Regions from separate parts of the Shewanella sp. BJSY2023SW005 genome, predicted to be linked through region 2. Evidence: riboswitches for the same ligand, from Rfam matches in the RefSeq annotation. Region 2 holds a riboswitch; each other region holds the start of a gene.
What was found. A riboswitch is a leader RNA that binds a small molecule or an ion and turns the genes downstream of it on or off. The one in region 2 is predicted to bind lysine.

Region 1 (6,886 bases), on a different contig from region 2:
GACATAAAAAAGCCCCGACACTGTCGAGGCTTAAGTAAATAGATGCCTGATTAGATCAGGAAATCATCCATTGAACGACCTTTGTCTACTTCGTTCTTGAATACAGTTGGCATACGGCCTTGACCGGTCCAAGTAATAGTTTCACCATCTACAACGATTTTGTATTTTGGTGGGCGAGGAGCACGCTTCTTGGGAGCAGCCTTGGCGGCAGCAACATTACCCAGATCTTCAACAGACAGGCCAACGGCTTCCATCTGCTTACGGATATCTTCTATTTTAGAAAGACGTTCAGCTTGTGCCTTTTCTTCTTCCTTGGCTTCCTCTTCACGATCAATAATGATCTTATCCAATTTGGCAGCCAGATCGCGCAGATCTGCAACGCTCAACTCTTTTACTGCGGCCTTAAAACGACGACCGTGAGTCAATATATCAAGAAAATCGCTCATAAGTATTTTGGTCCCACGCTAATTTATAAATTGGGTTATGGTGAACATCGCTATAAATAATAGAAACTATAAGAGTCTGGATCAAATATTTTTACGCCAATTGACATTAATTTCTTTATTTAACTCAATTCTATGACCATGAAAGTTGCCAAGTGTTCAAAAAACTGGCCTTAAAGTGTGACAGAAGTGACAAACGAGCGTTTAAGTTGCTGTTGACGTTAACGTCAACAGCACGTAAAGTTGAGCCATCCTGTACTGATGGCCCTGGTATCATCGGTACGCAACCCACATTAGATACAAGGTGTAGGAAGGAAACCCTATGAAAGTATTGGTGCCAGTAAAACGTGTGGTCGATGCCAATGTGAAGGTCAGGGTCAAGGCCGACAACACAGGCGTTGAAACAGCCAACCTGAAAATGGCGTTGAATCCATTTTGTGAGATTGCGGTAGAAGAAGCCGTGCGTCTGAAAGAAGCCGGCAGTGCTTCTGAAGTCGTCGTTGTCAGCATAGGTCCCAAGGCGGCACAGGAGCAACTGCGTACCGCACTAGCTCTGGGTGCCGACCGTGCCATTCACATCGAAACCGATGAAGAGCTGGTGCCCCTTTCTATTGCCAAACTGCTCAAGGCGGTGCAGGACAAGGAACAGGCGCAACTTATTCTGCTCGGTAAGCAGTCCATCGACGGCGATAACAATCAGACAGGACAGATGCTGGCGGCGCTCGCCGGTATGCCTCAGGCAACCTTTGCATCTGAAGTGAAGCTGGAAGGCGAAACTCTGCTGGTCACCCGTGAAGTGGATGGCGGCTTACAGACTCTGTCCATGCCTCTGCCTGCCGTGGTCACCGCAGATCTGCGTCTGAATGAGCCCCGCTATGCTTCTTTGCCCAATATCATGAAAGCCAAGCGCAAGCCGCTGGAGACCATGAGCATTGATGACCTGGGAGTGGCGCTCAAGCAGCACGTACAGGTGTTGGAGGTAGCAACGCCGGCCAGCCGTCAGGCGGGTGTGATGGTGGCTTCCGTTGAGGAGCTGGTGGACAAGTTGAAAAACGAAGCGAAGGTGATCTAAATGGCCGTATTAGTAATAGCTGAACACGATAATGCCAGCCTGAAACAGGACACAGCCAAAGTTGTCGCCGCAGCCAAAGCCATAGGGGGAGATATTCACCTCTTGGTTGCCGGTCAGGATTGTAAGGCCGCCGCCGATGCTGCCGCCAAGCTTGAAGGCGTCAGTAAAGTACTGCTGGCCGATAACCCTGCCTATGGTGCTCATCTTGCCGACAATATTGGTGAACTCATCTTGTCTCTGAGTGGTGACTACAGCCACATTCTGGCTGCAGCTTCAAGCCAGGGTAAGGACATACTGCCAAGAGTGGCGGCTTTGCTGGATGTGGCTCAACTTTCGGAGATCACCAAGGTGATTGATGCCGAGACTTTTGTCCGTCCCGTTTATGCCGGTAACGCCATGGCAACCGTTAAGAGTCTGGACGATAAGAAAGTGGCCACTGTGCGCGCCAGCGCCTTCGACGCCGTTGCCGAGACAGGCTCAGCTGAAATCAATCAGCTCGATAGCGTCTTTGACGCCAAGAGCAGCTTTGTATCCCAGAGCCTGACCGAGTCGGCTCGTCCGGAGCTTGGCAGCGCCAGAGTCATTGTTTCCGGTGGTCGCGGTATGGGTAGTGGCGAAAACTTTGCCATGCTGGAAGCCTTGGCCGATAAGCTGGGCGCCGCCGTAGGTGCATCGCGGGCAGCAGTGGATGCCGGCTTTGTTCCCAACGACCTGCAGGTTGGCCAGACGGGTAAAATCGTGGCGCCAGAGCTTTATATCGCTGTGGGTATCTCCGGGGCGATTCAGCATCTGGCCGGTATGAAGGACTCAAAAGTCATTGTGGCCATCAACAAAGATCCTGAAGCGCCTATCTTCCAGGTTGCCGATTATGGTCTGGAAGCTGACCTGTTTGATGTTGTGCCTAAATTGAACGAGTTGATTTAATCTGTGATCTAGGTCACGATAGGCGGCTTTGGGGTAGCATCCTCAAAGCCGCCTATGTTTTTATGTGCCTCACGCCTGACATCAGGCGTCCTGAGAAGTAGAGGCGCACTAAATATCAGTAGCGGTAAGCAGGGTGATTCCGTTTATGTATCGCGAAAGGATTTGGTGCCGAAGTGGTTGCGACTTATCAAGGTCCACCGCTGGGGCTGTTACCAAATAGGGGCAGCACTGCCATAGTATATTCTGTCGGGATGACAGATTGACGTTACTATGGAGCGCTACTGAAAGGACAGGTGCTACTCGGTATGCCATTGCCTTTTCCCACCAGTTCAGTTGCCCTCCATTCGTATTTAACGAAGAACAAGACTCAATGACACTAACAAGTTATGCCGATTCGGCACTCTCTTTGTTGCCGCCGGTTGTGGCAATTTTATTGGCGATCCTCACCCGTCGGGTGCTGTTATCGCTGGGGCTGGGGATATTGATTGGAGCCCTGTTGCTCAATCAATGGTCGGTATTGGACACCGGGGTTTATCTGGGGCAAAGGGTGCTTTCCCTGGTATGGGACGATGACGCTTTCAATGCCTGGAACCTGTATATTCTGGGATTCCTGGTGCTGCTGGGGATGATCACTGCGCTGATCACCGTCAGTGGCTCGGCCAGGGCCTTTGCCAACTGGGCCAGACAGCATATCCGTAATCGCCGTGATGCCAAGCTGCTGACCATGTTTCTCGGCTGTGCGGTGTTTATCGATGACTACTTCAATAGCTTGGTGGTGGGCAGTATCGCTAGGCCTCTGACCGACAGATACTATATCTCCCGCTCCAAACTGGCGTATCTTTTGGATTCTACCGCGGCACCCGTGTGCGTTATCTCGCCGGTGTCCAGTTGGGGCGCCTATATTATCGCCCTTATCGGCGGCATTCTCACCGCTCACGGTTTTACTGAAGTAGGACATCTGAGTGCTTTCGTGCAGATGATCCCTATGAACTTCTATGCCCTGTTTGCCCTTGCGCTCTTGCTGTGTGTCACCTTTATGGAGCTGGATATTGGCGCCATGCGCAAACACGAGCTCAACGCCCGCAAGGGCAATCTCTATGATGAGTCCAAGGGGTTGCCCCCCGGTGCCAATGCCGATCTGCCCGAGGCGGAAACCGGCCAGGTGCACGGCCTGTTCCTGCCCATAGGTGTCTTGGTGGTGGCGACCTTCTATTTTATGGTTTCCAGTGGTGCCGATGCCCTGGCGGCAGAAAGCCTGCCTTTCAGTATCATAGGTGCCTTCGAGAAAACCGATGTGGGCTCGTCACTGTTTTTCGGCGCCTCCATCGGCCTGGTGGTGACGCTGCTGCTGGCCTTTATCCAGAAGATTGAAGCCAAGATGATCCTCAAGGCACTCACCTCGGGTGCCCGTTCCATGTTGCCGGCCATCTATATTCTGATGTTTGCCTGGACCATAGCCGGGATCATCGGCTCACTGGAAACCGGCAAGTTTATGGCCAGCCTCGCCAGTGGCAATATTCCCTTTGCCTTGTTGCCGGCCGTGCTATTTATTTTGGCTGGGCTTACCGCCTTTTCTACCGGCACCAGCTGGGGCACCTTTGGTATCATGTTGCCGATTGCCGCCGATATGGCCATGGGCAGCCACAGTGGCATGATGTTGCCTATGCTGGCCGCCGTGCTTTCCGGGGCTGTGTTTGGCGATCACTGCTCGCCGATATCGGACACCACGATTCTGTCATCCACAGGTGCCAGCTGCCATCATATCGACCATGTGCTGACTCAGTTGCCCTATGCGGTCTTGGTAGCAGTTATTTCCCTCGGCGGCTATATAGTACTCGGCTTTACCGAGTCGGTATGGCTTGGGCTTGCCAGCAGTTGTGTGCTGTTTATGCTGGGGCTGGTGTGGCTCAAGTGGCAGCAGCCCAAAAACAGTGCTGCCTAGCCGGCCAATTAAAAAACGCTGCCTCGGCAGCGTTTTTTGTTACCTATAGTTCAGGGCTATCTGAGTTGGAGGCGTACTCTCGTCTTGGATATTCAGGCTAAATACCTATTGATTCAAACTGGCCTCGCCAATTATTTTTGTGGCAGCTCTATTGAGTTTTCCGTGATGACGCGAGCCGATGCCGAGCGGGCAAACAGAGTCAAACTCGTCGCTATGGCCAGAACAATAACCGTCGGGACAATCCAAGCTGCATAGCAAGCGTATAAGGGTAGATATTGGTTCAAAATTGCATCCAGGCTGGCAGGCATACTGCCGAGAATATGCAAGGCGTCCAGAGCGCCAAAAATCAACGCTGCCGCTAAGGTTGCAAGTACGCCAGACATGGACACAAGGCGCCGTAGCGGGGCAATCAATAACAGGGCAATCGCAATCGGATGCAGGGCTACCACGACGGGTTGGGTGATCTGCAAAAGTTGCTCCAGACCAATATTGGCAACCAACGCTCCAATTATCATGGTGACCAGCACACTGTTACGGTAAGACACTTTACTGAATGTGCGGCTATAAAACTCACTGCCGGCAGTCGTCACGCCGATTATCGTCGTCAGGCAAGCCAATATCATCACAGCTCCCAACAGCAAGGTACCTAAAATACCAAAATGTGTTGTGGTAAAGGTGGTCAGAATATCCCCGCCGTTACTGTATTCACCGACGCTGCTGGCGCCGATATAAGCCAGGGAGATGTATACCAGTGCCATAGCCACAGCGTACATCAAGGCGGCAATCAGGGTGTACCTGGTAATCGCCTTTGGCTGAGTGACACCCATACTTTTAATCGCGCGGAAGATAACCCATCCAAAACCGATAGAACCCAAGGCGTCCATGGTCATATATCCTTGAGTCACACCTTCGGCAAATGCGCTGCTTACATAGGCGCCGGTCGCTTGGGAAATGCCTTGACTCGGAAACAACAGCGCGGCGATAGCCATTGCCAGTAGGATAGCCATTAGCGCCGGTGTCAACCACTTCCCCAGGTTGTCGACCAGTTTGCCCGGATACAGGGAAAACAGCACAGCGATAATGCAGAAGATAATTGAAAAAGGACCCAGAGCGTTGTCCCCGAAAAACGGGCTAAAACCGAATTGGTAAGCGACTGTGATGGCGCGAGGAATGACAAATGCCGGGCCAATCACGATAAATACCATAATCCAGAACGTGGTAGCCAGAGGGCGGGGAAGTACTGAAGTCAGGTTATCGGAGCCCCCCACCAGGGCCACAATGACCAAAGCAAAGGCGGGTAAGCCCACACCGGCCAGTAGAAAGCCTGCCATGCCCTGAAACAGGTTTTCGCCTGCCTGATAACCCAAAAATGATGGGAAAATAAGGTTGCCGGCGCCCAAGTACATTGCAAAGGTCATAAAACCCAAAGCGGCGATATTGCGTGCACTTAACATAGTCTTCCTCAAGTATGTCAGCTTTGAAGTAACCAGCAAGTGAGCGTTTTGATGACTCTGCCAGCGACTCTCACTGACAGAAAATAAAAGATAATAGCCTGTCAGCCCCGGTTGAGTTCCAGAGAGAGCAGGAGGAGATTGGCGACGGTCACTTGTTGGCGACTAGGCTGCAAGCAACTTGTGGAAGCGACCAATGACATACAGAATCCAGGCTGACAGAAAATACGGGAGGAGGCTCCTCCCTGCGTGGATCCCTTATAAACCTATCTCTTGGAACCTGGCAAGCCTTAAATAGTGGATAGTGTGTATTTCAACATTTTCTCCACTCACAGGAATAAGCCACTAAAAATTCTTTAAAGAAACATTAACGATTCAATCCGACTTCGGCAGGCTCCGGCATGCCTTCAGTCAGATGCCTTGAACGCCAAATTGCTGTGCAAGCCACTCTCTACAAAAGAGAACGTCACGAGGACTTATTCGCACCTTCCTTAGGTATCACATGTCCATTTTCAAGGGGTTGCAAAATAGATCCGGCCCAGATTACGGGGAGAATGATTGCCGGTGCTGGAAGTCGAATAGCTTGTCATAAAAAAACACCTGAGCCGGAAGACTCAGGTGTTTTTTATGCTTAAGTCCGAGGTGTAATCTCGCCCCTCGGACTTAAACTGTTGTCAGCGCTCACTTATCAGAGCAGACCACGACGCTTGAGCAGGGCATCGGTTGTCGGCTCTTGGCCACGGAAGTTTTTGTAAGCTTCCATAGGTGGCACGCTGTTACCCACTTCGCGGATAGTCTTGCGATACTTCATGCCGATATCCCGTTTCAGGCCGCCTTGGGTCTGTACATAGGCAAAGGCATCGGCCGCGAGGATTTCGCTCCACATATAGGCGTAGTAGCTGGCACTGTAGCCACCCGGGAAGGCATGGGCAAAGTAGGTCGACTTGTAACGTGGTGGCACGGCTTCAATGTTCAGGCCGTGCTTTTCAAGCGCCTTGGCTTCAAACTCGGCGACATTCTGCAGCGGTGCGTCCTTGTCCAGTGAGTGCCACTC
Region 2 (6,886 bases):
AGATCGATTCTGCTCAAGCCGGTGACATCATCGCCGTTGTAGGTATGAAGAACGTTCAGACTGGTCACACTCTGTGTGATCCTAAGCACGAATGTACTCTTGAGCCTATGATCTTCCCTGAGCCAGTGATCTCTATCGCTGTAACTCCTAAGGACAAAGGCGCTTCTGAGAAGCTGGGTGTTGCTCTGGGTAAGATGGTTGCAGAAGATCCATCATTCCAGGTTGAAACCGACCAAGAAACCGGTGAAACCATCCTTAAGGGTATGGGTGAATTGCACCTGGACATCAAAGTAGACATCCTGAAGCGTACTCACGGTGTTGAACTGACTGTTGGTGCTCCACAGGTAGCTTACCGTGAAACCATCACTCAAGCCGTTGAAGACAGCTACACTCACAAGAAGCAGTCTGGTGGTTCTGGTCAGTTCGGTAAGATCGACTACCGCATCCGTCCAGGCGAAGCTGGTAGTGGCTTCAAGTTCACCTCCAGCGTTGTTGGTGGTAACGTACCTCGTGAATTCTGGCCAGCAGTTGAAAGCGGCTTCGAAGACATGATGAACGAAGGTCCTCTGGCTGGCTTCCCAGTACTGGACGTTGAAGTTGAACTGTTCGACGGTGGTTACCACGCAGTTGACTCCTCAGCAATCGCGTTTGAAATCGCTGCCAAGGGTGCATTCCGTCAGTCTATGCCTAAGGCCAAGCCTCAGTTGCTGGAGCCTGTGATGAAGGTTGACGTGTTCACTCCAGACGATCACGTTGGTGACGTTATCGGTGACTTGAACCGTCGTCGCGGTATGATCAAGGATCAGGAAGCTGGTCTGACTGGCGTACGTGTTAAGGCTGACGTGCCACTGGCAGAAATGTTCGGTTACATCGGTCACCTGCGTACCATGACTTCTGGTCGTGGTCAGTTCTCCATGGAGTTTTCTCACTATGCTCCATGTCCTGCCAACGTGGCTGAGACTGTTATCGCAGAAACCAAGGCTCGTAACGCAGCCAAGAAATAAGGATTAATTATCCTGATAAAAACCCGCCTTGATGGCGGGTTTTTTTATGGGCGAATATCTAGTGCCGCGAAGCCAGCAGAATCAAACTTGCATTCAGCTCGGCGGATGCCGATGAATATCAATGGGCAATCGTATGGCAACTGTTTTCGAAAGTGGCATATGTGGCAAAGGAGCTACCTAAGATAAAGGAGCTGGGATTGGCAGAGAATTACCGTGAGGAAGCCACTGCGAATATCAGTAGCTGGGGGAACCGAAATAGGTGAGCAGATAAACAAAAGCCAGCTCGATAAGCTGGCTTTGTGCAGAGCCGATAAAGCGTGTTTATCAGTCTTCGAGGTTACCGCAGAAACGGTAGCCTTCGCCGTGGATGGTGGCGATGATTTCCGGTGTATCAGGCACACTTTCGAAGTGCTTACGAATACGACGGATAGTCACATCAACAGTACGGTCGTGTGGCTTGAGCTCACGGCCGGTCATTTTCATCAGCAGCTCAGCGCGGCTGAGGATCTTGCCTGGGTTTTCCACAAAGTGCAGCATAGCGCGGAATTCGCTACGTGGCAGCTTGTAAGATTCACCCTGTGGGCTCACCAGAGAACGGCTGTTGATTTCCAGGCTCCAACCATTGAAACGATAGTATTCAACGGCAGCCTTTTCTTCAATTTCAGCGCCAGAGCTGTTGACTCGAGTCAGCAGGTTACGGGCACGAATGGTCAGTTCACGAGGGTTGAACGGCTTGGTGATGTAATCATCGGCACCGATCTCCAATCCAAGGATCTTGTCCACTTCGTTGTCACGGCCAGTAAGGAAGATGAGACCGATATTGTTGATTTCGCGCAATTCCCGCGCCAACAGCAAACCATTCTTACCTGGCAGGTTGATATCCATAACCACCAGGTTCACCTTGTTTTCCTGCAAGGCTTTGTGCATCTCTGCGCCATCATTGGCTTCGGTTACCACATAACCTTCTGCCTCGAAAATACTTCTCAGCGTGTTACGGGTAACGGCTTCATCTTCAACGATCAGAATGTGCGGGTTTTGCATGTTATTTACCTAATTAAATCAGTTTATCTAACCATGAGCGCGGGTGACGCTCCGCTATACTCTCTAAAACGCCAACATTCACAGGGTTCACGTAAGTGCTGTTCAAAACTGAAATGAAACGGCAACACACTTCATGATTAGCAAAAAGTATGCTCTCCACCCGGAGAGGCGCGAACTGTACTGTCTAGGATTCCCAGTGGCGGGATTTAGTTCCTGAAAGACATGGAAAATCCAGAAAATGTCATCTTAAAACCAGATTACATTTGGTACAGAGTCGTTATCGATAGAGACTTATGCTGTAGCGTAATGGCGCTAGCCGGGTCACACACTTAACTCTAAGCCTCTGTCGATACAATCCATTGTACTAGGATTGGGCATTTGTTAACAAATGAAATGTTAACAAATTAATGTTTAACTATGATCTACATCACAAGTTTTTGCGTTACCTATTGAAAGATAAGCATTTTGTATTTTGTCTTACTGTGAGCTTGCTCACGGGGCTAGGGGAATGCAAAAGCCTTTGCTAGAATAAATCCGGTTCATTAGAGACAGATACTACAATGGATGCTGCATTTGAAAGTCTCTGGCAGTACTACCAGAGCGCATGCTTTTTATTGACTCAGTCGTTTTCTTCCGCTGTTCCTTTCGCTATTGTCACCGCCCATAATCCCCTTGGGCAAAAACTCACTTCTTGCCAAAACCGCCTTCTCGATCGGCAGCTACAACACGATATTGATAAGCTGGGCATTCCTTACCGGGCGATCATAGGCGCTGCTGATGATCTCAGTCATATGGAAAAAAGCTGGGCTCTGTTTCTGGATAAGGCCGCGGCAATAGAACTGGCATCAAAGTATCGCCAAAATGCCCTTTACTACGTTGATAGTGGGCTCTTGACCTTGGTGCCTTGCCTGAAAGGGGAGCGAGAGGTGGCGCTTGGACAGTTTGCTGCCAGGGCGCGCCTGGTCAGCGAGTTACCCGAGCTCAGTGACGGATGAGTTGAGGAAATTTCATCCTGCGCAAATTAGCATTGACTTCATAAGGACTTTATTGCTAATTTTTTCATCCCTTTCGCGAGAAAGGAACAGAAGAGGTGCGTTAACTAGGTAGTGAGTCAGAGGAGGCCAATTCTCCAATGACGGCTCATGAGGGAGATTAACGCCGAGGTCGGGATGCGTATTGGCTACGCTTCCGGTCGGTTGGTCAGGCTGAATCCTGGCGACTGTCACCTGGTTTTGGTGGAGAGCTTCTGGTGACGATCGCTGTTTCCCTGCTATGGGGTGCGTTATCTCTGCACCAGGCTCTTCGAACGTTATCTGTTCGGAGCTTAACTCATGAAATCTATTCTCGTTATCGACCTTTCCCTGTTACCTGCCTGTGGGGGAATGCGCTGATGTCTCTTGTTGTTGCCAAGTTTGGTGGTACCTCAGTTGCCGATTATCAGGCGATGAATCGCTGTGCCGATATAGTGCTTGGAAACCCGGCCACCCGTCTGGTTGTGGTCAGTGCATCCAGTGGCGTAACCAATCTGTTGGTGGAGCTGTCCCAGGCAGACATGGGGGATGAGCGCCGTCTCAAGCTATTGAAAGAGATAGCCACCATTCAATACGCAATTCTGGATAAACTTGGCAGACCGGCAGATGTTGCCGCGGCGCTGGATGCTTTGCTCAGCCGCATGGCAACGCTCAGTGCCAGGTTATTGCAGGCGCCGAGTCATGCTATGGTCGATGAGATCCTATCTTTGGGCGAACAGTGTTCTTCAGCGCTGTTTGCCGCGGTATTGAGAGAACGTGGTGCCAAGGCCAGCGCCTTTGATGTGCGCCAGGTGATGCGTACCGATAGCCATTTCGGTAAGGCCGAGCCACAAATCGCCGAGTTGAAGCGACTGGCGACAGAGAAATTGCAACCTTTGCTTGAGCAGCAACTGCTGGTGACCCAGGGCTTTATCGGCGCCGATGCCGATGGCCGAACCACTACGCTTGGGCGTGGTGGCAGCGATTATTCTGCGGCCCTTTTGGCTGAGGCGCTGGAAGCCGATGCGGTCGAGATCTGGACCGATGTAGAAGGGATTTACACCACGGATCCCCGACTGGCTCCCAACGCCAGGCCTATCGCAGAAATCAGTTTTAATGAGGCGGCAGAGATGGCTACTTTCGGTGCCAAGGTGTTGCACCCTGCCACCATCTTGCCGGCGGTGCGTCAACAGATCCAGGTGTTTGTCGGCTCCAGTCGGGCACCGGAAAAAGGTGGCACCTGGATCCGTCACCAAGTGGAAGATGAGCCGGTATTCAGGGCCGTTGCGGTGAGACGAGATCAGACCCTACTTAACTTGCACAGTTTGCAGATGTTGCATGCCCAGGGCTTTTTGGCAGAGACCTTTGCCGTGTTGGCGCGGCACAAGATCAGTGTCGATCTCATTACCACCTCAGAGGTGAACGTGTCGCTGACGCTGGACAAAACGGGCTCAGATTCGGCCGGCAAGGGGCTTCTGACCGAAGCTCTGCTGCAGGAATTGTCGCAAAACTGCCGTGTGCGGGTGGAAGACAAGCTGGCTCTGGTGGCCATCATAGGCAACAAGATAGCCACTACTGCCGGGATCTGTCGCCGGGTATTTGAAGTGCTTGAACCCCATAACGTCCGAATGATCTGTCAGGGCGCCAGTCCGCACAATCTTTGTGTCTTGGTGTCGGAAGCCGAAGCCGGTGATGTTGTTGCCGCTTTGCATCGTAACCTGTTTGAAGGGGCTCAGGATGCAGCTTGAACATCTGCCGGTTGGGGAGCTGGCTGCCGGCCAGCCCTTGACCATACCTGTTTATCGCTTCAAAGGTACCAGCGATGCGGCGCCCAGCGTCTATATTCAGGCCAATGTGCATGGCGCCGAGGTGCAGGGCAATGCGGTGATTTTGCAGTTGCTGCAGTACTTCAAGGCTCATCCGCCTCTGGGAGATATCACCCTGGTGCCTCTGGCCAACCCCTTGGGGATTAACCAGAAAAGCGGTGAGTTTACCTTGGGCCGTTTTGATCCCATCACAGGTATCAACTGGAACAGAGCTTATCTGGATCAGGCCGTCCACCTGGATGACTGGTATCTGCTGCACGGTGAGCTGCCGGAGCCAGCACTGTTTGACGCTTTTCGTCGTCTTCTTATTGCCAACTGTGAGCAGGCATTGGCCAATCCCTGGGGAGTGACGACCGGGCAGAGATTGGCGCTCAATCTGCAGAAACTGGCGCACTGCGCTGACATAGTGCTGGATCTGCACACCGGCCCCAAGTCCTGTAAACACCTCTATTGCCCCGAGTATGAGCTGTCTGCTGCCGGCTACTTTCATATTCCCTATACCCTGGTGATGCCTAAAGGTTTTGGCGGCGCCATGGATGAAGCGGCCTTCAATCCCTGGTGGCAGCTCAGCGACTATGCCAATAGCCGGGGCAGAGAGCTGAAAGTCGCAGTGTCGGCCTTTACTTTGGAGCTTGGCAGCCAGGAGCGTATCGATCTTGCCGATGCCAGCCGAGATGCGGAAGGCATATTAAGTTATCTGAGCTATAGAGAGGTGATAGCCCAGAGCATACAGCCCGAGGTGATGTCGCGTTTTGCTTGTATGCTGAAAGACTATCGGAAGTTTCACGCACCTATGGCAGGTATGGTGGAGTATCTGGCCGAGCCGGGAGTACCTTTGGCTGCGGGCGCGCCTCTGGTCAATATGCTCAGGCTCGACCGAGTCGATGCCGGCACTGAAGTCACCAGGCTCTCGCTCAATGAGGATGTGATCCCTGTGCTGCATTTTGCCTCGGCGTCTGTGCACCAGGGAACTGAGCTCTACAAGGTGATGACCAACTACTTCACTCTTTCTGGTTAAGTCAAAGCCGGATATGAAATCCTTTTTAGCGTCTACCATTCTGTAACCAGCTGATAATTTGTAATATTTTGTGTCTTTTGTTTCTTGTTTGTATCAATTGATGTTACAAGAATTAATCCCTTTGTATTAAGGGAGTGTTTTTGAGCATGGAAACATAAAACAACAATAAGCAGTCTTATAGGGAGTAGACAAGTGAAGAGTCAAGTTGCAATAGCCGTTTCAGCAGCGCTGTTATCTATGGCATTCCATTCAGAAGCCGCGCCAGTGAGCGTATCGGATCCATTTATTTCGTCGGATCTGCTTAGTGCGTCCAGCGGCCTCAAAGGACAACAGCAAGGGGGAGGGCAACATAAGTTTGTCAAAGAGCCTGGACTTGCAGAGGGTAAATACACTTATATAGTGCGCCTTAAAGATCCCTCTGTGGCGAATTATGCCGGTGGTATTTCCGGGCTTGAAGCCACCAGTCCACAACGAAGCCAAGGGCTGGCGCCCCAAAAGGCTCCCAAGCTGAATACCGCCAGTGTGGCGGTGAAGTCCTACGTGAAGTATTTGAATGCCAAACAACAGAACTTTTTAATGAGTGCCGCGGCCCAAGGGGTTCAGTTGCAGGCCAAGGCCAGATATCACTATGCCTTTAATGGCCTGGCGGTCACCATGGATCAGCAGCAGGCTGAAGCCCTGTCCAAGTTACCCGAAGTGGCGTTCATTGAGCGGGAAAGCCTCTATTCAATGGATACCGACAGCAGCCAGAGCATGATAGGTTCTCCCAAAGTGTGGGACGGCAGTGCAACAGGGACCCGGGCTATGGGTGAAGGGGTCATAGTCGGGGTGATCGATTCCGGGATCAACAGTGATCATCCATCCTTTGCCGACATTGGGGGAGATGGTTACGACCATACTAACCCCTGGGGACAGGGGGTCTACGTCGGTGACTGTGCGGCAGAGTTTTCTGACATGTGCAACGACAAGCTAATCGGGGTCAGAAGT
Region 3 (6,886 bases), on a different contig from region 2:
AGGGCTGGCGTGCTGCAGTGGCAGATCCAGATAGGGCAGGATCAGTCCTTCGGCCATCAGCGGGATCAGCTCATCGACCCAAGGGTAAGGGTAGACATAGTGCAGGCGTACCCACACACCCATCTTGCCCAGATGGCGGGCCAGGGTAGTGATATCCTGCTTCACCGGCATGCCGTTCCAGAAGTCGGTGCGACCGCCCTTGTCTTTGCCGTAGGCCGAGGTGTCCTGGCTGACGACCAGAATCTCCTGAACGCCGCTTTCCACCAGGCGTTTGGCTTCATCCAGCACGCTGCCGACACTGCGGCTGTCCAGATCGCCCCTCAGCGCCGGAATGATGCAGAAGGTACAGCGGTTGTCGCAGCCTTCGGAAATCTTCAGGTAGGCATAATGCTTGGGGGTCAGCTTAACGCCGGCTTGCGGGATCAGCGAGGTAAAGGGGTTGTGCTCTGGCTTGGGCACATATTTGTGCACATGGTTCAGTACGGCTTCATAGCTGTGGGGGCCGGTGATCTCCAGTACATCCGGATGCACTTCGCGGATCTGGTTTTCCTTGGCGCCCAGGCAGCCGGTGACTATCACCTTGCCGTTTTCTTCCAGCGCTTCACGCACGGCATCCAGCGACTCTTCCACCGCGGCATCAATAAAGCCACAGGTGTTGACTATTACCAGGTCGGCATTGTCATAGCTGTTGGTAACCTCATAGCCGTCGATGCGCAGTTGGGTGAGGATCCGCTCGGAATCCACCAGGTTCTTGGGGCAGCCCAGGCTGACAAAGCCGATGCGATTGCCGCTGGTTTGGGCCTCGGCAGGGCTGTTTTCCTGTGCCAGAGTCTTGGCCGGAGTGTCCAGAGTCGTGGTCTGCTTGGGATCAAAAATGTCGACTGATTTCTTCAAGAGCTGTTTTCCGCAATGCTAAAGCTGATGGAGCACGCTTGGGTGCCGGTAAAATTGGCGGCGATTATACCTCAGCCATAGAAAAGGTACAGTTGGGCTGGTTAATTTATGTTCTATGTAGCCATCTCGGTTGCCGCTTCAAAACGTCGTTGAAAAATTTTTTGATTTTTTTAACCCTTTTGTCAGCTGGCTGCGTTTCTATGGTCAACGAAAGCGAACTTTTTGGAGAACCAAGATGAAAAAATCTCTGCTGAATCTGGCGCTGATAGGCGCACTGTTACCCGCTACTCTGATGAGCCACTCGGTACTGGCTCAGGATAGACCTCTGCTGGAAACTACAGGCGTCAGCCAGATACAGGTTGAGCCCGATATGGCCGAAATCAATGTTGAAGTGTCATTAAGCGAATCTGATGCCAAGGCGGCCAAGGCCGCATCCGACAAGGCGGTGGCCGCTTTTATCGAGCGCCTGCTCAAGGCCGGGGTTGCCAAGGAGTCGATTGCAGCCGCCAATCTGAATCTGCAACCTGAGTATGTTTACCTCAAGGACAAGGCGCCCGAGCTCAAGGGGTATCGCGCCAGTCGCAGTGTGACCGTGTTGGTGAAACAGTTGGATCAGCTCAACCCCATACTGGACTCGGCGCTAATAGGCGGGATCAACAAGGTGAACCAGATCAACCTCAAGTCCAGTAAAGAAGCCGAGATGCGCAAGCAGGCGCGGCAGGCGGCCATTGAAGATGCCAAGCAAAAGGCCAGTGAGTTGGCGGCCGGATTCGGCGAGAAACTCGATGGCGTCTGGTCGATTCGTTATTTCGACCAAGGCCCGGTGCGTCCTGTGATGTACAAGGCCGCCATGATGGCTGAAGGCGCTATCAACCAGAGCTATGAGTATGGCCAGGTAACTTTCTCCGACAGGGTCGAGGTCAGCTACAAGCTGCGTGACTGAACCCAAGTTATCCTGTCTGACAGTTATTATGCGGGCCCCCTGGTGGTGCCCGCATTGTTTGTTTTATCTGCCAATATCGCTTGTTTGATGTTGGTGAGTTGTAGGTGATTTTGAAACAGCAGATACAATTTGTTGCTCCTTTGAGGCAGTCTCTGGACGCTTTTTATGCTTGAATGAGCCAGAGCCAATCAATCTTGCATAAGGAGTGTGCCGATGAAATTGACCCGTCTGACACTACTGGGAATAGGTTTATTCAGCCTGGTCGCCAGCCCATCAACCGTATTCGCCAATGTTACAGCGCAAGTCGGAAAGACCCACAAACAACGACTCTGCCTGGTGAATGAGACGGAATACACTGTGCCCGGCAGCGAGATCCAATCCCAAATTAATGACAAGGATTTCGATACGGGTTTGCAGGTGTTTATTCGGTATCGCGGCCAGAGCTGTGCCGAGAGCAAGCAGACTTTTGCCAGCCTGTCATTGCCGGAGCCAGAGTCACCAACGATGGATGACTACCGCTTGGTTATCCAGCGAAAACAAGCACCCGAGTCGGAAACCAAGGTTTGGGAATACCGTTACCAGCAAGGCTATTCGAAACTGGGCTGGCAGACACTGGCCAAAGAGGTGGAGGCCATTTTCTTATCGCCGGCGAGCTAGCTTAAGATGAGGGCCTGAAAAACAAAAGCCGGTGGACAATATCACCGGCTTTTACTTTGAAGTCCTCGAAACTTATTTACCTTCCAAACCTGCGATCAACTTCTTGGTGTACTCAATGACAAACTGCTGACAGTGGATAGCGGTTTGTGGCTCAAACTCTTCGCCGTGCAGGTCGGTATTGGAGAGTACCCGAATCCCGATAAAAGGGATCTCATATGCCTTGGCAACCAGGGCGGCCGCAGCGGTTTCCATCTCTTCGGCCGAGGTTTGATAAGTTTGGTGCAGCCACTCGATGCGGTCGACTTCGCGGTTCCACTCATCGGCACTGCCGATCACGCCGGTCACTACCTTGCCATGGCGATAAGCTGACGCCAGTTGTTGTCCCAGAGCCAGCAGCTTGGGATCGGCATCAAAGCGCTTGTGTTCCACCAGCTTGCCATCCTGACGCAAACGCATGGTGACATCGAAGTTATGCCAGCGTTTGGGATCTATGCCTTGGCCTTTGGGGTGTAGATCGCTGCGATAGGAACCCATATTGAAGCTGTATTTCCCCAGCACTATGTCGCCGCGGTGCAGCGCCGGGTCGTGGCCGCCGGAAGTGCCCTGGTTGATGATAAAACCAGGTTGAAATTTTTCTATCGCCAGCGTGGTGGAGGCGGCGGCATTGGCCATACCTATTTCGGTGCGGGACACTATGACAGGATAGCCATCCACAGTGCCTTGCCAGAAAGTCCAGGAACCAAGAGTTGTCTGTTTGGGGTCTTTCAGGGCCTGAACCAGGGTGTCGACTTCGACATCCATGGCGCCTTGCAGCAGTATAGGTGCCCGGGTGGGCGTTGCCATGGAATGGCTGGAGAACAAGGCACAGAGTGCCACACAAAAACGTTGTAACAGAGTCATTTGCACACCTTTAATTGTTATTTCAGTGTCGCGGTAGGGGAGGGCGATCCTAGGTGCAGCTGTGGTTGCCGTCAACAGCCGGAGCTGGCATTTGCGAGCCCAGACATGAGTCACTTGCCAAAGGCTTAATGCCAACCGGGCGGGATATTTACCGCCAGAGGCACAATCTGGCTTGCTATTGGGGCCGTGATAGTTAGAATGCCAGTCGAATACCTTTGAGTAGAGGCGCGCTGCCTAAGAGTAACCGGGAAGAGGGTGATGCCTTTGAGGCCCGGGGAAAGGAGTCGGCGCCGAAGTAGCCAGGTCATCAAACCTAGCTGCTGGTTCTGTATCTAACAGGTGCAGGACTGCCATAGTCATCCACTATGGAGCGCTACCTGAAGGAGCTGAGAAGTTTCTGCCCTCCTTGGTCTGAGTTTCTTCGATCCTATCGGTAGATCTCCACCTTCTTTGGTGTAAAGAGATCATGAATATCATGCATTTTGCGGACTCTCCCTGGTCCATAGTTCCTCCTCTGCTGGCGGTTGCGCTGGCGATCATCACCCGTAGAGTACTGCTCTCCCTCGGGGTTGGCATAGTCGCCGGCAGCCTGATGTTACAGCAGTTTTCACCGCTGCAATCGCTGCGCTACCTGTTTGACAGTGTGCTGAAAATCTTCTGGGTCGATGGTGCTCCCAACAGCGATAACCTGAATATGCTGCTGTTTATGCTGCTGCTGGGTGGGCTTATCAGCTTGATGACCGCCTCGGGGGCGACCCGGGCCTTCGCCGAATGGGCCGCCAGGCGCTGCCAGAGCCGCAAGAGCGCCAAGTCGCTCACCGGCTTGATGGTGTTTGCCTTCTTTATTGACGACTTCTTCCACAGTCTGTCGGTGGGGCCCATTTGCCGCCCTGTGACCGACAGATTCCAGATCTCCCGCGCCAAGTTGGCCTATCTGCTGGACTCAACCGCGGCACCCGTGTGCGTATTGATGCCCATCTCCTCTTGGGGGGCCTATATCATCGCCCTGGTGGGCGGCATACTCGTGGCCCATGGGGTGACAGAGCAGAGCCCGATCGCCGCCTTTGTGCAGATGATCCCCATGAATCTCTATGCGGTATTTACCCTGATCATGGTGGTGGTAGTCATCGCCTTCCAACTGGATATTGGGCCGATGCGACAGCATGAGCAGCGGGCGCTCGAAGGCAAGCTCTGGGATGAATCCAAGGGCCGGCCAATAGGGCTGGATATGGAAGCCCCGGCCGACAGCCGCGGCGGCATGCTGGATATGGTGTTGCCGATAGTGACACTGACGGCGGCGAGTATCTATTTCATGCTGGACTCCGGGGCCCAGGTATTGGCCGCCAATGGTCAGGCCTTCAGCGTGCTGGGCGCCTTTGAACATACCAATGTGGGTTCGTCTTTGGTTTACGGCGCCCTTTGCAGCCTGGCGGTGTCTGGCCTGTTGGCTCTGCGCCTCGGCCTTGGGATATCCACTTGGCTGCGTGCTGCCCCCAGAGGGGTCATGGCCATGTTGCCGGCGATCAACATACTGCTGTTTGCCTGGACCATAGGCGCCGTGGTGCGTGACATGGAAACCGGCAAATATCTCGCCAGCCTGGCCAACGGCAACCTGCCCACAGGGCTGCTGCCTGTGGTGGTGTTTGTGCTCTCCTGCGCCATGGCCTTTGCCACAGGCACCAGCTGGGGCACTTTCGGTATCATGTTGCCACTCGCCGGTGATATGGCCGCCGCCAGCGATATCCAACTTCTGCTGCCCATGCTGTCGGCTGTGTTGGCCGGCGCTGTGTTTGGCGACCACAGTTCGCCCATATCCAGCACCAGTATTCTGTCGGCCACCGGCGCCGGCTGTCACCATATAGATCATGTGCTGACCCAGTTGCCTTATGCCCTGACCGTCGCCTTCGGGGCGGCGCTGGGGTATCTGGCCATGGGGCTGCTGCATTCCACCCTGGCCGGTTTCCTGGTGAGTGCCGCTTGGTTTGCACTCTTCTGCCTCTATCACGCCAGGCGCTTCCAGGCGGCTCCCGAGGCCGCTATCGGCTGAGGCTGAGATAGGATACAAAAAAGCCCCGGGAGTGTTCCTGGGGCATTTTACTCTTGCCAAAGGCTTGCGTGTCGATAAGGAATATCAGTGATCCAGATAGAGATAGTTCTGCCAGCTTTTCATCCTTATCAATACCTTACGCATGATTGACACATGCTCAAAGCTGTCGGAGTAGATGGCGATCTCCACATTGGTACCCAGAGGTAAATGATACTGACTCAGATCATCCAGCGGCTTGAGTTTCACCAGTGGTCGGCCGTTGAGGCGAATTTGTGACGAGCCATAGAGCTGCCCCTGCGCCTGCACCTGAGATTCACCTATGGCCGGCAGCACTTCGATCACTTCGGCTTGAAACACCTTGCCCGGCAGGGCGCGGAAGATCAGCTCGGCCTTGAAACCGGGTTTCAGCCGCAGCAGCGAGTTTTGCCTAAAGGCGCCGACAAAAAAGCGCTCCTCTTGATGGACAAAGGTCATCACAGGCCTGAGGGGCATGGGCACCACCATCATTCCCGGTCTCAGGGTCAACTGGGTCACATAACCGTCTGAGGGGGCGCGCATGCTGGTTTCCTCCAGATTGAATCTGGCTTTTTCCAACATGGCGGCAATTTCGGCCACCTGGGTGTTTTGCCCCTGATACTCGGCTTCCAGTGCCAGCTTGGCGCGCCGGGCTTCGGCCTCGGCCGCCTCTACTGAGGCCTGGGCGCCGAGATAGTACTGACGACGGTTGTCGACATCGGCGCGGGTAAAGGCGCCTTTTTCAAAACCGCTGCGGTAGCGCTCATATTCCAGTTGGGTTCTGTCCCGTTCGGCCTCGGCCTTGATGCGACTGGCCTCGGCGGCCTTATAGGCGGCGTCCAGACCCAATACCGCCTGTTTGGCCTGCTCCAGGCTGGCCTCCAGCCGGGTGACTTCTGTCTGATAAGGAGTCGGATCGACCCGGAACAGCAGCTCGCCCTCCTTCAGCAGTTTGTTGGGGATGACGGGCACTTCTATGACCTTGCCGCGCACCGAGGGGATCAGCGGGGTGGTGACATACATCTGGCTGCCCATGGCGGTATGGGGATGGTTGTAGTTCATCAACAAAATCAAGGTGCCTATCAGTACTACTCCGCCGAGCACGGCGGTAGGCACACTCCACTTGTTGAGCGGGATGCGGAAAATCTTGAAGATGGCGACGCAGATGGCGGTATAAGTGAGGATAAGCAAGAGATCCATTTATCTGTTCTCCCCATTTTTGTTATTGCTCTGGCTCTGATTATCTGTAGCTGGAATGTCGGCCGAGTCTGTTGCCGTATCCAAGTCCACGCCGCTGGTGGGCTTGGGGTTGACTACGGGCTCTTCTGAAGATGTTTGGACTTGGGTTGGGGCTTGGCTTTGGACTTGGACTTGGGCACTCGACGCTGCAAGGGCCTCTGTGGCGGCGTGCTTTTGGGCTTCCAGGGCGG

Region 1: another riboswitch for lysine. It lies ahead of ACMHXI_RS20990 (Na+/H+ antiporter NhaC family protein); the one in region 2 lies ahead of lysC (lysine-sensitive aspartokinase 3).
Region 3: another riboswitch for lysine. It lies ahead of ACMHXI_RS07895 (Na+/H+ antiporter NhaC family protein); the one in region 2 lies ahead of lysC (lysine-sensitive aspartokinase 3).

The regions. Positions count from the first base shown of each region.
Region 1 covers NZ_JBKORJ010000065.1:83,456-90,341, forward strand. The annotation lists gene ACMHXI_RS20975 (H-NS family nucleoid-associated regulatory protein) at 51-446, opposite strand; gene ACMHXI_RS20980 (electron transfer flavoprotein subunit beta/FixA family protein) at 766-1,515, shown strand; gene ACMHXI_RS20985 (electron transfer flavoprotein subunit alpha/FixB family protein) at 1,516-2,439, shown strand; lysine riboswitch at 2,530-2,728, shown strand; gene ACMHXI_RS20990 (Na+/H+ antiporter NhaC family protein) at 2,810-4,381, shown strand; gene brnQ (branched-chain amino acid transport system II carrier protein) at 4,513-5,835, opposite strand; gene ACMHXI_RS21000 (M3 family metallopeptidase) at 6,521-6,886, opposite strand, start outside.
Region 2 covers NZ_JBKORJ010000021.1:3,643-10,528, reverse strand. The annotation lists gene fusA (elongation factor G) at 1-1,004, shown strand, start outside; gene arcA (two-component system response regulator ArcA) at 1,329-2,045, opposite strand; gene ACMHXI_RS06040 (DUF3293 domain-containing protein) at 2,606-3,040, shown strand; lysine riboswitch at 3,123-3,299, shown strand; gene lysC (lysine-sensitive aspartokinase 3) at 3,436-4,803, shown strand; gene ACMHXI_RS06030 (succinylglutamate desuccinylase/aspartoacylase family protein) at 4,793-5,899, shown strand; gene ACMHXI_RS06025 (S8 family serine peptidase) at 6,092-6,886, shown strand, end outside.
Region 3 covers NZ_JBKORJ010000026.1:31,971-38,856, reverse strand. The annotation lists gene rimO (30S ribosomal protein S12 methylthiotransferase RimO) at 1-894, opposite strand, end outside; gene ACMHXI_RS07915 (hypothetical protein) at 933-1,133, shown strand; gene ACMHXI_RS07910 (oxidative stress defense protein) at 1,130-1,837, shown strand; gene ACMHXI_RS07905 (hypothetical protein) at 2,051-2,494, shown strand; gene ACMHXI_RS07900 (5'-methylthioadenosine/S-adenosylhomocysteine nucleosidase) at 2,567-3,394, opposite strand; lysine riboswitch at 3,607-3,778, shown strand; gene ACMHXI_RS07895 (Na+/H+ antiporter NhaC family protein) at 3,861-5,441, shown strand; gene ACMHXI_RS07890 (HlyD family secretion protein) at 5,526-6,656, opposite strand.